Regions from separate parts of the Streptosporangium sp. NPDC053982 genome, predicted to be linked through region 2. Evidence: predicted binding sites of a transcription regulator. Region 2 holds the regulator's gene; the other holds the start of a gene.
What was found. Region 2 encodes HrcA, which represses chaperone genes, less so after heat shock. Its sites were predicted from a motif close to TTGGCACTCTCNNNNNGAGAGTGCCAA; they were not measured.

Region 1 (7,135 bases), on a different contig from region 2:
GGCCGCGGAGGCGCGAACCGGATCGACGGCCTCCGGCCAGGCGCAGTCAGGGTCCCCGGTTACCGCCCAGGCCCAGTCCGGAGTCCAGGCCCGGCCGGAGTCCCTGCTTTCCGCTCAGGCCCGGCCGGCGTCGCAGGTCTCCGCCGAGGTCGAGCTACGGCGTGACCCGACGACCCTCCTGGAGCTGCGCCGCGAGGCCGAGAAGGCGACCAAGGAGCTGGAGGACGCGACGAAGGTGCTCCGGGACCGGCAGGCCAAGATCCGGGCCTCGGAGAAGGAGCTGTCGGGCAAGCTGCGCGAGCTCCAGGCCGCCGACCGCGCCTTCGCCCAGATGCGGCAGCCGCTGTCGGACGTCGTCGGCCTGCTCTACCAGCAGCCCACGGGCGGTGACCTGGCCGGTTTCCTGTCCGGGGAGACGAACGAGGACACGTTGCAGGCCATGGCCGACGTCACCCAGATCGTCGCCGCGCGGGACCGCGTCCTCGCGGAGAGCGGCCGCCTGCAGACCGAACGCGAGAAGCTGGCCGCCCAGGCCCAGGAGCTGCGGGCCGACACCCTGCTGTCCGAGGCGCAGGCGAACGCCGAGATCGAGGCTCTCCGGGCGCGGTCAGGAAAGATCGTGAAGTCGCTGACCCAGGCGCTGGTGAAGCTGGGCGTCAAGGTCGACAAGTCGGGCCAGCCGGCCCAGGGGTGCAACCCGGTCCAGGTGGGCATGTCGGACCAGTTCTCCAACGGGCTGATCCCCAAGGCGTACCTCTGCCCGCTCCCGCAGCCCGGCAGCGAGCTGCGCGGGGACGCGGCGCTCGCGTTCATCAGCATGAACGAGGCGTACAAGAAGCGGTTCGGCAAGTCGATGTGCGTGACCGACAGCTACCGGAGCCTCGCCGAGCAGCAGTCGGTCTACTACCGCCGCCCGGGCTTCGCGGCCGTTCCGGGGCGGAGCAACCACGGTCTCGGGCTCGCCGTCGACCTGTGCGGAGGGGTGCAGCAGTTCCGGTCGGCCCCGTTCAACTGGCTGGAGGCCAACAGCAAGAAGTACGGGTGGTTCCACCCGAAGTGGGCCTACGTCAGCCCCTTCGAGCCCTGGCACTGGGAGTACGACCCCAAGCTCGGCTCGCTGCTGTGACGCCCTCCCCGGGGTCTCCGGGGTTTCGGTCGTCTCCGCCCTCGCCGGCCTCGCCGGCCTTCCCCGCCCTACCGATCTCTACGGTCTTCCCTGGCTGAGCCGCCGGGGCGGGGGTGCCGCCCATCGGGTCAGGGGCTCCGCGACGGGCGATCCCGCGACGGGCGGAGGTTTCGGCGCGGGGACGGGCCCAGGCCGGGTACGGCCCAGACAGGGGACGGGATCCGGGCTGGGGACAAGGTCCGGGCCGGGAACGCCGCGGCCGGTGAGCGGCTGTGTTCCGGAGAGCCGCCGCAGCCGAGTCATCGGGCGCGTGGGCCGATGGTGATCGACAGGTGGCCGCCCGCCTGGGCTGAGGCCAGCCTGACGGCCTGCTCGGCGGTGGTGGCCAGCACGACCAGGGCGTCGTGGTCCGACCGGTCGCCGAGATCGGCCAGGACGGTGACGCCCTCGGCCACGACCCGCGCCGGGACCGCTCCCTCCCAGCTGGCGGAGGCGGCCAGGACGTTGACGACGTCGCCGGGTGACAGCAGCCGGGCCGCCGCTGAATCCGCGACGCGGACCGGTGTGGCGACCGTTCCCGGGCCGTGCGCGGCCAGCAGGCCCGGACCGAGGAGGCGCACGTCGGTGATGGGCTCCCCTCGGCGGGCCGGGCCGGCCAGGACCTTCCCGGCGACCGGTGCGCCGGGCCTGAGCGCGCCGTCGGGGACCGTCTCCGGCCGGAGGGCGGCCGTGGTGAGGTCGCGTGCGGCCAGCACGCCCCCGGGGAGGTTTCTGGCCGCCACCAGGACGGTCACCGAGGCGGTCTCCGGTCGCAGCGCGACGACGGCGCACGCGGCGGCCAAGGCGGTGACGGCAGCGGCGGCGAGGCGGTGGTACCGGCCGAGAAGGCGGCGGAACGCGCGCATGACGGACTCCATCGTGAGAGTGGGAAGAACCGGGTGGCGCGGTACCCGTGGATGAACGGACGACCGCGCCCCGCCGTACGGCGGGGCAGGCGGTCTGCTGGGAGGGCGGTCCGTGGGGAGATCGGTCTGCTGGGAGGCGGTGACGGCGATTCCTCGGCCGTCACCGCACGACGGAATCGGCTTGGGCCGACCGGTGGGACCGGTCTGACCGGTCGGCGGTTCGTGGACAGCGGGTGCCGGTTGTCATCCGCCGACGGGACTGGTCTGGGCCGACCGGCTGGGCCGGTCTAAGTCGCTCTGGGTCGGTCGGCGGTTCGTGGACGGCGGGCGCCGGTCGTCACCGGCCGGCGGGACGGGCGGTCACTCGGGGAGGTCGAAGGGGAGTTTGAGGCCGTCGAGGGCGGTGGAGCAGGGGCAGGCGCGCTCCTCCGGGAGGGCGGTGACGACCTCGGTGACGAGGGATCGCATGCGCTCGACGTTGGCGGCGAAGAAGGCCAGGACCTCCTCGTGGGTGACGCCCTCACCTGCCTCGACCCCGGCGTCGTGGTCGGTGACCAGGGACAGCGAGGTGTAACACATGGCCAGCTCGCGGGCGAGGATCGACTCGGGGAAGCCGGTCATGCCGACGATCGTCCACCCGTTGGAGCCGAACCAGCGGGACTCCGCGCGGCTGGAGAAGCGGGGGCCCTCGATGACCACGAGGGTGCCGCTGTCGACCAGATCCCACTGGGCGGAGCGGGCGGTGGAGACGGCCGCCGCGCGCCCGGCCGGGCAGTAGGGGTCGGCGAAGGCGACGTGCACGACGCCGTCGGTGTCGTAGTACGTCTGGACGCGGCCGGAGGTGCGGTCGATGAGCTGGTCAGGGACGACCAGGGCGCCGGGGCCCACCTCGGGGCGCAGGGAGCCGACCGCGCTGGGGGCCAGGACCTGGCGGACGCCGAGGGAGCGCAGGGCCCACAGGTTGGCGCGGTAGGGGATGAGGTGGGGGGCGAAACGGTGGTCGCGCCCGTGGCGGGGGAGGAAGGCGACCGTGCGGGAGCCGATGCGGCCGACGGTGATGACGTCGCTGGGCGGGCCGTAGGGCGTGGAGACCTCGACCTCGGTGGCGTCGTCGAGCAGGGAGTAGAAGCCGGAGCCGCCGATGACCCCGATTTCCGCGCGAGTGACCATGGCGCCGAGACTAGCGCGACCGGCGGCCCGGCGATGAGACCGGACCGTGCCTGTGGACAACGGGCGGGTGCCGGGCCGCGCCTGTGGACAACCTGGGCGGGACGGCCTGGTGGTGTGACGGCACGGCGGTGTCTCGCGTGGGGAACCGCTCTCGCCTGCCCCGCCTGGGGGCCGCTCTCGTCTGGGAGGAGGCCCCTGCCTGGAAGGCCGCCCCGCATGGAAGGGGCCTTCCTACCTGGAAGGGTCACCACCGCGTGCCGCCGCCCGCTTCCGCCCTGAGCCGCCGGTGCCCCGGACGGCTCATGCCGTAGGTCGGCTCGGACGGCTCGCGCAGCGGGTCGGTTCGGACGCTTCGTGCCGCGGGTCGGTTCGGGCGGCTCATGCCGCGGGTCCGCTCCCTGCTGGGAGCGGACGCGATCAGGCGGCGGGGGCCGAGCTGCTCGCCGAGGCGGGGGCCTTGCTCTTGGACTCGGACGAGGAGCCGGACGGCTTCGACTCGCCGGACGAGCCCGACGACCCCGAAGAGCTCGACGACGCCGAGGAGTCCGACGAGCCCGAGGCCCCGGAGGAGCCCGACGAGCTGGAGGATCCCACGGTGCTGGTGGAGGAGGACCGGCTGTCGGTCCGGTAGAAGCCGGAGCCCTTGAAGACGATGCCGACCGCCGAGAACACCTTGCGGAGCTGGCCGGAGCACGACGGGCACTCGGTCAGGGCGTCGTCGGAGAACTTCTGGACGATCTCGAACTCGTTGCCGCACGCGTTGCAGGCGTACTGGTAGGTGGGCACGCGCTCCTCCTCGTTGGTTCACGCCGGTTGGCACTCTACGGACGCGACTGCTAATGGTATTCGGCTGACAGGGGTGAACGCGAGTCGGGTCCTTGCCATTCCACCGCGCCGCCGCGGCCCATCGCGCCCCAACCGGACGACCGGCGGTACGGCGAAGCCTCCGAAGTCCGGTGGCACGGCCGCAGCGGCGGGTCAGCGGCCGAGTTCGCCGAACCAGCCCGCCAGCTTGCCCCGGCGACTGATCGCCCTGATCCGCCGCTCGGCCGAGTCGCGGCAGGCGGCGGTGGTCACGACCAGGAGCTGGTCGTCGACCTTGATCCTGGTGGTGTCGGTGGGCACGAACGTCCGGCCGTCCCTCACGATCAGCGTGACCTGGGCGTCGGAGGGCAGCCGGAGTTCGAAGATCTCCACACCCTGAAGCTTGGAGGTCGGCGGGATCTTTATCTGGAGCAGGTCGGCGTTGAGCTCCTCCAGCGGCGCCGACTCCACTTCCAGGTCCTGCGCCTCGTCCACCTTCGACAGCCCGAGCCGCGTGGCCACGAAGGGCAGCGTCGGCCCCTGGATCAGGGTGTAGACGACCACGATGACGAACACCTCGTTGAACACGAGCTTGGCGGAGCCGTCGCCGCCCGTGCTCGCCGCCCAGGGGATGGTGGCGAGCACGATGGGGACCGCGCCGCGCAGTCCCGCCCACGACAGGAACGCCTGCTCGCGCCAGCCGAGCCGGTCCACCCGGGCGATCCGTACCAGGAAGGCGCAGACCACGATCGACAGCGGCCGGGCCACCGCGACCAGGATAAATCCGGCCACCAGGCCCGGGATGATCGCCGACGGCATCTCCGATGGGCTGGCCAGCAGGCCGAGCATGACGAACAGGCCGATCTGCGCGAGCCAGGCCACTCCTTCGGCGAACCCCCGGGTTGCGGCGCGGTGCGGCATCCGGGAGTTGCCCATGATCAGTGCGGCGAGGTAGACCGCGAGGAAGCCGCTGCCGCCCAGGTGGACGGCCCCGGAGTAGGCGACGAACGCCAGGGCCAGCACGGCGATCGGGTAGAGACCGGAGACCGGCAGCGCGATCCGGCGCAGCGCGTACACGCCCAGGGGCCCGATGGCCAGACCGGCGGCGGCGCCCACCGCCAGTTCGACGACCACCTCCAGCAGCGCGTGCTCCACCGAGGACGAGCCCGCCGCGCTCAGCAGCACCACCGCGATGACGGTGGGGGCGTCGTTGAACCCGGACTCGGCCTCCAGGATGCCCGCGAGGTGGCGCGGCAGCGGCAACCGGCGCAGGACGGAGAAGACGGCCGCGGCGTCGGTCGAGGCGAGCACCGCGCCGATGATCAGGGAGGTGCGCAGGTCCATGTGGAGCAGCAGGTGGACCGGTACGGCGACGGCCACGATGCTCACCCCCACGCCGACGGTGGCGAGCACCGCCGCGAGGGGGACGGCCTTCTTGACGTGGTTCCAGTTGGTGGTCAGGCCGCCCTCGGCGAGGATGACGGCCAGGGCGATCATCCCTATCTGCTGGGCGAGCTGCGGGTTCTCGAACTGCAGGCCCAGGCCGGCCTCGCCGACGAGCAGGCCGATGCCGAGGAAGATGAGAAGGCTGGGCAGGCCGGTGCGGTGGGCGACGCGCACCGCGACGATGGCCGCTATCACCACCCCTGCGCCCAGAAGAAGCCAGAAGTCGATGTCCATCTGGCCCCCTCTCCGACCTCGGGGACCATTCTGTCGTATTCGGCCGCCTCATCCGTCCCGCGCGTCTCACCGGGCCTGCTGGACGCTCTCATCCGTCCCGCGCGTCTCACCGGGCCAGGTGGACGATCTCACCCGTCCCCTGCGGCCTCATCCGTCCCGTGCGGCTCACGGGGCCAGGTGGACGATCCCCTCCGGGGTGGCCGCGTAGCGGACCGGCACGTCGTGCGGCTCGGCCGGCACGCCGTCCATCAGCTCGCCCTCGTGCAGCAGCGCGACCGTCGGCACGTTCGGGCCGACCCGGGCCAGCGCGCGGTCGTAGGAGCCGCCGCCGCGGCCGAGCCGTACGCCGGTCGCGCGGTCCACGGCCAGGGCGGGCACGATGACCAGGGCGGCGGTACGGATCGCGTCGACGCCGCGCCGGGTGTCGACCGGCTCCATGATCCCGAAGCGCCCGGGGGCGAGGGTGTCGGGGCCGTCGTACACCGCCCAGTCGAGGTCGTCGTCGTCACGCAGTACCGGCAGCATCACGGTCGCGCCGTGCTTCCACAACGCGAAGACGAGGCCGTGGGTCTCGGGCTCGGCGCCGACGGACCAGTAGCAGGCGACCAGCCCGGCCATCTGCACCCAGGGCCGGTCGAGCAGGGCGTCCCTGATCCGGACGGAGGCCGCGTGCCGCGCGTCGCCGGGGATGGCGGTCCGCGCGTCCTCGATGGAGGACCTCAGCCTCGACTTGTCCACAGACGCCTCCGTTATGGTTTCGGTTATGACCGACTTCCATTCTGTGACCAAAGCCGTAGTCCCCGCCGCGGGGCTGGGCACGCGCTTCCTGCCCGCCACCAAGGCGACCCCTAAGGAGATGCTTCCGATCGTCGACAAGCCGGCGATCCAGTATGTCGTGGAGGAGGCCGTCTCCGCCGGTCTGCTGGACGTCCTGATGGTGACCGGGAAGAACAAGAGGTCCATCGAGGACCATTTCGACCGGGCGATCGAGCTTGAGGACGTGCTGGAGGCCAAGGGCGACGACGAGCGCCTGTCCAAGGTGCGTGAGCCCGCCGACCTTGCGACCATCCACTATGTACGGCAGGGCGAGCCGCGCGGCCTCGGCCACGCGGTGCTGTGCGCCAAGCAGCACGTGGGCGACCACCCGTTCGCCTGCCTGCTCGGTGACGACCTGATCGACCAGCGTGACGAGCTGCTCAAGCGGATGATCGAGGTGCGCCGGGCCCACGGCGGCAGCGTCATCGCACTGATGGAGGTGCCCCAGGAGCAGGTGTCCCTGTACGGCTGCGCCGCCATCGAGGCCACCGCCGAGGACGACGTGGTGCGGGTGACGGACCTGGTGGAGAAGCCCCCGGCGGACGAGGCGCCGTCCAACTGGGCCATCATCGGCCGCTACGTGCTCGACCCGGCCGTGTTCGACGTCCTGGAGAACACCGGGCCCGGCCGCGGC
Region 2 (7,135 bases):
GCTCAACAAGATCGACCTTCCCGCCGCCCAGCCGGAGAAGTACGCCGCCGAGCTGGCCCACCTCATCGGCTGCGAGCCGGAGGAGGTGCTGAAGGTCTCCGGCAAGACCGGCGAGGGCGTCCGGGAACTGCTGGACCACGTGGTCGCGAACGTTCCCGCCCCGGTCGGCGTCGCCGACGCCCCCGCCCGCGCGCTGATCTTCGACTCGGTCTACGACACTTACCGCGGCGTGGTCACCTACGTCCGCGTCATGGACGGCCACCTGGGCAAGCGCGAGCGCATCCAGATGATGTCCACCGGCGTCTCGCACGAGACGCTGGAGATCGGCGTCATCTCGCCGGAGCCGAAGATCGCGGACAAGGGCCTGGGCGTCGGCGAGGTGGGCTACCTCATCACCGGCGTGAAGGACGTCCGCCAGTCGCGGGTCGGTGACACGGTGACGTCGTCCGTCCGCGCCGCCACGGAGGCGCTCGGCGGCTACGAGCATCCCAAGCCGATGGTCTTCTCCGGCCTGTACCCGATCGACGGCGACGACTACCCCGAGCTGCGCGAGGCCCTGGACAAGCTCCAGCTCAACGACGCGGCCCTGGTCTACGAGCCGGAGACCTCCGCGGCCCTGGGCTTCGGCTTCCGCTGCGGCTTCCTCGGCCTGCTCCACATGGAGATCGTCCGCGAGCGCCTGGAGCGGGAGTTCAACCTCTCGCTCATCTCCACCGCGCCCAACGTGGTCTACCGGGTGATCATGGAGGACGGCAAGGAGGTCGACGTCACCAACCCCTCGGAGTTCCCCACCGGCAAGGTGGACAAGGTCTTCGAGCCGGTGACGAAGGCGACCGTGCTGGTCCCGTCGGAGTTCATCGGCGCCATCATGGAGCTCTGCCAGAACCGCCGGGGCGCCCTGCAGGGCATGGACTACCTGTCCGAGGACCGCGTCGAGATCCGCTACACCATGCCGCTCGGCGAGATCATCTTCGACTTCTTCGACCAGCTCAAGTCCCGCACCCGCGGCTACGCCTCGCTCGACTACGAGCCGCACGGCGAGCAGGAGGCCGAGCTGGTGAAGGTCGACATCCTGCTCCAGGGCGAGGCCGTCGACGCCTTCAGCGCCATCGTCCACAAGGACAAGGCGTACGGCTACGGCGTGGAGATGGCCAAGAAGCTGCGCGAGCTCATCCCGAGGCAGCAGTTCGAGGTGCCCATCCAGGCCGCGATCGGCGCCCGGGTCATCGCCCGCGAGAACATCCGCGCCATCCGCAAGGACGTCCTCGCCAAGTGCTACGGCGGCGACATCTCCCGTAAGCGCAAGCTGCTGGAGAAGCAGAAGGAAGGCAAGAAGCGGATGAAGATGGTCGGCCGGGTGGAGGTCCCCCAGGAGGCCTTCGTCGCCGCGCTGTCCACCGAGTCCTCCGTCGACAAGGCCAAGAAGTAGGGACGGCGCCGCCCGCCGGCGGGGGAGCGGCGGACGGGATCCCGGTGACCGCCGCGCACACCGGGCCCCGGGCGGGGTCCCCGTGCCCGGCGCGTACGGCGGGACACCCGGGCGGCGGGCGGCGCCGTACCGGGCACCCGCCCCGGGGCGGCAGACTTGACCCGTGCCATCCACACTTCCCGACGGCGACCCCGTACCGGCCTCGGGCCGGCTCCCCGGCAGCGCGCTGCGCGGGCTCGGTGAGCGGCCGTTCGGCTTCTACGTCCACGTGCCGTTCTGCGTGACCCGCTGCGGCTACTGCGACTTCAACACCTACACCGCCTCCGAGCTGGGTCCCGGCGCCTCGCACGCCGACTACGCCGCGACCGCCGTCGCGGAGGTGCGGCGGGCGCGGGCCGCCCTCGGCGACGCCGACCTGCCGGTCGAGACGGTGTTCTTCGGCGGTGGCACCCCCACCCTGCTGCCCGCGGCCGACCTGGTCCGCATCCTCGGCGCCATCGACGAGGAGTTCGGGCTCGCCCCCGGCGCCGAGGTGACCACCGAGGCCAACCCGGAGTCGGTGGACCGCGCCTACCTCGCCGGACTGCGCGACGGAGGGTTCACCCGGGTGAGCTTCGGCATGCAGAGCGCCCGCGAGCACGTGCTGCGGGTGCTGGAACGCCGCCACACCCCGGGCCGGGCGGCGCACGCCGTACGGGAGGCGAGGGAGGCCGGGTTCGGCCACGTCAGCCTCGACCTGATCTACGGCACGCCCGGTGAGAGCGACGACGACTGGCGGGCCTCGCTGGCCGCGGCGATCGAGGCGGGGCCCGACCACGTGTCGGCCTACTCGCTGATCGTGGAGGACGGCACCCGCCTGGCGGCCAGGATCAGGCGCGGTGAGCTGCCGATGCCCGACGACGACGTGGCGGCCGACCGCTACCTCATCGCCGACGCCATGCTCGCCGAGGCGGGTTTCGAGTGGTACGAGGTGTCCAACTGGGCGACCTCGGAGGCCGCGCGCTGCCGGCACAACCTGCTCTACTGGACCGGCGGCGACTGGTGGGGCGTCGGCCCCGGCGCGCACAGCCACGTGGGCGGCACCCGCTGGTGGAACGTCAAGCACCCGGCCGCCTACGCCCGCCGCCTGGCCGAGGGTGTCTCACCCGCCCAGGCCCGCGAGGTGCTGTCGGGCGAGGACCGGGCGGTCGAGCGGCTGATGCTGGAGCTGCGGCTCGCCCGGGGCTTCCCCCTGGCGGAGATCGAGCGGCCGCCGGTGGCCGCCCGGGCGCTGGCCGACGGGCTGCTGGAGGTCGAGCCGTTCAAGGCGGGCCGGGCGGTGCTGACGCTGCGCGGCCGGCTGCTGGCCGACGCCCTGGTCCGCGACCTCACCTGACCTCACCTGGCCGCACCGGGCCCGGTCTCGGCCGTCATCCCGCGAACCTCGCCGGTCGCGCCGGGCTCCGGTCTCGGCCGTCATCCCGTGGACCTCGCCGGCCGCGCCCGGCCCCGGCGGGGACGGCGGCGGGCTCGGCCGGTCACGGCCGGTCTCAGACGTCCTCCGGCGGGGCGGTCACGAAGTCGATGAGCCGCTCGACCGGGCCGAGGAGCTCCGGCTCCAGGTCGGCGTAGGTGGTGACCGAGCCGAGGATGCGCCGCCAGGCGTCGGCCGGGGCGAGGTCCCAGCCCAGGGCGGCGACGACCCCCTCCTTCCACGGCACGCCGCGCGGCACCCGCGGCCAGGCGCCGATGCCCAGCACCGACGGCTTGACCGCCTGCCAGACGTCCACGAACGGGTGCCCGGCCACCAGCACGTACGGCGAGGCCACCCGGTCGGCGATCCGGCTCTCCTTGGACCCGGCGACCAGGTGGTCGACCAGCACGCCCAGGCGGCGCTCCGGGCCCGGCTCGAACTCCTCGACGATCTCCGGCAGGTGGTCGACCCCTTCGAGGTACTCCACCACCACACCCTCGACGCGCAGGTCGTGACCCCAGACCTTCTCCACCAGCGCGGCGTCGTGCACGCCCTCGACGTAGATCCGGCTCTCCCTGGCCACCCGGGCCCGCAGGCCCTCCACGGCGATGGAGCCGGAGGCGCTGCGCCGCGGGGCGCGGGGCGCGGCGGCCGGCCGTACCAGGGTCACGACCCGGCCCTCCAGCAGGAACGCGGCGGGTTCCAGCGGGAACACGCGCCGCCGCCCGAAGCGGTCCTCCAGGGTGACGGACTCCTTGTCGCAGGCCACCACGGCGCCGCAGAATCCGCCGTCGGCGTCCTCCACGACCAGGTCGATCTCGGCGGGGACCTGCGGGATACTCCCCCTGCCCGGACGCCGCCAGTTCCCCGCCAGCACGTCGCGCTCGTACACGCCGACCGCACCTCCTCACGCCTCGCCGATCCAGAGGACGCTAGCAAAGGGCCGTCGCCTTATCGCACCCCGTCGGCAAGAGCCGTACACTTGGCACTCGGGAACACAGAGTGCCAGACTCCGCGTTCCCGGTTCGGCGCAGGGCAAGGAGGTGAGCACGTTGGTCGATGACCGCAGGCTTGCGGTGCTTCGGGCCATCGTCGAGGACTACGTGTCCACCAACGAGCCGGTGGGATCGAAGGCACTCGCCGAGCGGCACAACCTCGGCGTCTCGCCCGCCACCATCCGCAACGACATGGCGGTGCTGGAGGAGCAGGGATACATCGCCCAGCCGCACACCAGCGCGGGGCGGGTGCCCACCGACAAGGGCTACCGGCTGTTCGTGGACCGGCTCTCCCAGGTCAAGCCGCTGTCGGGCGCGGAGCGGAGAGCGATCGAGAGCTTCCTCGCCGGCGCGGTGGACATCGACGACGTCGTGACCCGCACGGTGCGGCTGCTGGCGCAGCTCACCCGCCAGGTCGCCGTGGTGCAGTACCCCACGCTGACGCACTCCACGGTCCGGCACGTCGAGCTGGTCCCGCTGAACGAGCGGCGGCTGATGTTCGTCCTCATCACCAACACCGGCCGGGTCGAGCAGCGCGTCGTCGAGCTGCCCGAGGGGGTCGACGAGACCCGCGTCGCGCACCTGCGCGCGACGCTCAACGCCTCGCTCGACGGCTGCGGGCTGGCCAAGGTCCCGGACAAGGTCGCCGACCTGCCCTCGGGGCTTCCGATCGAGGACCGCCCGTTCGCCACCACGATCCTGTCGGTGCTGCTGGAGTCGCTGGTCGAACGGCACGATGAGAAGATCGTCTTCGCCGGGGCCGCCAACCTCGCGGGAGCCGACTTCAGCGTCGGTCTCCGCGACGTCCTGGAGGCCCTGGAGGAGCAGGTCGTGCTGATGCGCCTGCTCGGAGAAACCTCGGACCTGTCGGCGCTGACGGTGCGGATCGGCTCGGAGAACCCCTACACCGGTCTCCAGGGCACGTCCATCGTCGCCGCCGGGTACGGTTCGGGAGACAAGCAACTGGCCCGGCTCGGCGTGCTGGGCCCGACGCGAATGGACTACCCGGTCACGATGGGCGCGGTGCGCGCGGTGGCACGCTACGTCAGCCAGATCCTGGCTGCATCCTAAGAGGTCAACTAAGTGGCTAAGAGCGACTACTACGGCACCCTCGGGGTACGCCGTGACGCCAGTGCGGAGGAGATCAAGAAGGCCTACCGCAGGCTGGCGCGCGAGCTGCACCCCGATGTGAACCCCGATCCTGAGACACAGGAGAGGTTCAAGGAGATCACGCAGGCCTACGAGGTCCTGTCCGATCCCAGCAAGCGGCAGATGTACGACATGGGTGCCGATCCGTTCGCTCCCGGCGGGGGCGCGGGCGCCGGGGGCTTCGGCGCGGGCTTCCCGTTCAGCGACATCATGGACGCCTTCTTCGGCGCGGCGGCCGGCGGCGGCGGTCGCGGGCCGCGCTCGCGCGCCCGCCGGGGCCGCAACGCCACCATCCGGGTGGAGCTGGACCTGCGCGAGGCGGCCTTCGGCACCACCCGCGAGCTGGTCGTCGACACCGCCGTGCTCTGCGAGGTCTGCTCGGGTGCGGGCGCCGCGCCCGGCACCCACCCCGACACCTGCGACATGTGCCACGGCCGCGGTGAGGTCTCCCAGGTCACCCGGTCCTTCCTCGGCCAGGTCATGACGTCCCGGCCCTGCCCCCAGTGCGGCGGGTTCGGCTCGATCATCCGAAACCCCTGCCAGGAGTGCTCCGGTGACGGCCGGGTCCGCACCCGGCGGACCATCAAGGTCCGCATCCCCGCGGGCGTCGAGGACGGCACCCACATCCAGCTCGCCGGCGAGGGCGAGGTCGGCCCCGGCGGCGGCCCGCCCGGCGACCTGTTCCTAGAGATCGTCGAGCGGCCGCACGAGGTCTTCGAGCGCCGGGGCGACGACCTGCACTGCACCGTGCAGATCCCGATGACGGCCGCCGCGCTCGGCACCGTCCTGGTCATGGAGACCCTCGACGGCACCGAGGAGCTGGACATCCGGCCCGGCAGCCAGTCCGGCCAGACGATTCCGCTCTACGGCCGCGGCGTCCAGCGGCTCAACGAGACCGGCCGCGGAGACCTGCTGGTCCACATCAACGTCGAGACCCCCGTCAAGCTCGACCCCGCACAGGAGGAGCTGCTGCGCGAGCTCGCCAGGCTGCGCGGCGAGGAGCGCCCGCCCGGCAAGTTCGCGCCGGGCCAGCAGGGCTTCTTCTCCCGCCTGCGGGACGCCTTCAATGGCCGCTGACCCGGCGGTCCCCGGCGCCCTCCGGGGAGCCGCGGGCGGGGCCTCCCGGGTCCGCCGTGGCGTCCTGCCGGGGGTCGAGGGCGGTGCCTGTCCGGCCCGCAGCGGCGTCCTCCGGGGGGTCGCGGGCGGCGCCCGCCGGACCCGCCGCGGCGTCCCCGCCGCATGACGGCGCCGGTCTTCCTGGCCGACGCGGCCGATCTGGGCCGGGAGGGGTTCACGCTCGCCGGTCCGGAGGGCAGGCACGCGGCGGCCGTACGGCGGCTGCGTGCCGGGGAACGGCTCGACGTGACCGACGGCGCGGGCGTCGTGGCGGAGTGCGTGGTGGACGACGCCGGCAAGGACTCCCTGCGGGTGCGGGTGCTGCGCCGCTACGAGGTGCCCGCGCCGCGTCCCCGCCTGGTCGTCGTCCAGGGCCTGCCCAAGGGCGACCGGGGCGAGCTGGCCGTGGAGATGATGACCGAGGCCGGGGTGGATGTGATCGTGCCCTGGGCCGCGGCCCGCTCCGTCACCCAGTGGAAGGGGGAGCGCGCGGCGAAGTCGCTGGCCCGCTGGCGTTCCACGGCCCGTGAGGCGGCCAAGCAGTCACGCCGCTTCCACCTGCCCGAGGTGACCGGCCTCGCGAGGACCGCCGAGGTCGCGGACCTGCTGTCGGCGGCGGCGCTGGGCGTCGTGCTGCACGAGGAGGCCGCCTCCCCGCTGTCCGGGCTTCCGCTGCCCGCCGACGGGGACATCGTGGTGGTCGTCGGCCCCGAGGGCGGGGTCTCCGAGGAGGAGATCACCGCCTTCCGCGCCGCCGGAGCCGCCCCGGCGCTGCTCGGGCCGACGGTGCTGCGCACCTCGACGGCCGGGGTCGCGGCCGCGGCGGTGCTTCAGGCGCGTACCGGCCGCTGGTAGGCGCACGGCGGTACGGCCGTGCCCCGCCGCCCGCGGTGGCCCTCCCCGCCCGGCCGCACGGCCGGGCCGTCCGGGCATGCGGCGGACCGGTCGCACGCACTCCCGGTCGGCCGCGCGGCGGACCGGCCCCCGGCCGGC

Region 1: the regulator HrcA is predicted to act here: its motif matches at 4,015-4,041, upstream of ACZ6W9_RS36105 (FmdB family zinc ribbon protein).

What each region holds. Positions count from the first base shown of each region.
Region 1 covers NZ_JBVJKQ010000030.1:9,919-17,053, forward strand. The annotation lists gene ACZ6W9_RS36090 (D-alanyl-D-alanine carboxypeptidase family protein) at 1-1,126, shown strand, start outside; gene ACZ6W9_RS36095 (CpaB family protein) at 1,426-2,031, opposite strand; gene ACZ6W9_RS36100 (S-methyl-5'-thioadenosine phosphorylase) at 2,392-3,201, opposite strand; gene ACZ6W9_RS36105 (FmdB family zinc ribbon protein) at 3,619-3,987, opposite strand; gene ACZ6W9_RS36110 (potassium/proton antiporter) at 4,180-5,685, opposite strand; gene ACZ6W9_RS36115 (5-formyltetrahydrofolate cyclo-ligase) at 5,851-6,423, opposite strand; gene galU (UTP--glucose-1-phosphate uridylyltransferase GalU) at 6,449-7,135, shown strand, end outside.
Region 2 covers NZ_JBVJKQ010000006.1:249,525-256,659, forward strand. The annotation lists gene lepA (translation elongation factor 4) at 1-1,429, shown strand, start outside; gene hemW (radical SAM family heme chaperone HemW) at 1,593-2,804, shown strand; gene ACZ6W9_RS12780 (DUF3097 domain-containing protein) at 2,959-3,774, opposite strand; gene hrcA (heat-inducible transcriptional repressor HrcA) at 3,935-4,948, shown strand; gene dnaJ (molecular chaperone DnaJ) at 4,961-6,103, shown strand; gene ACZ6W9_RS12795 (16S rRNA (uracil(1498)-N(3))-methyltransferase) at 6,266-6,997, shown strand.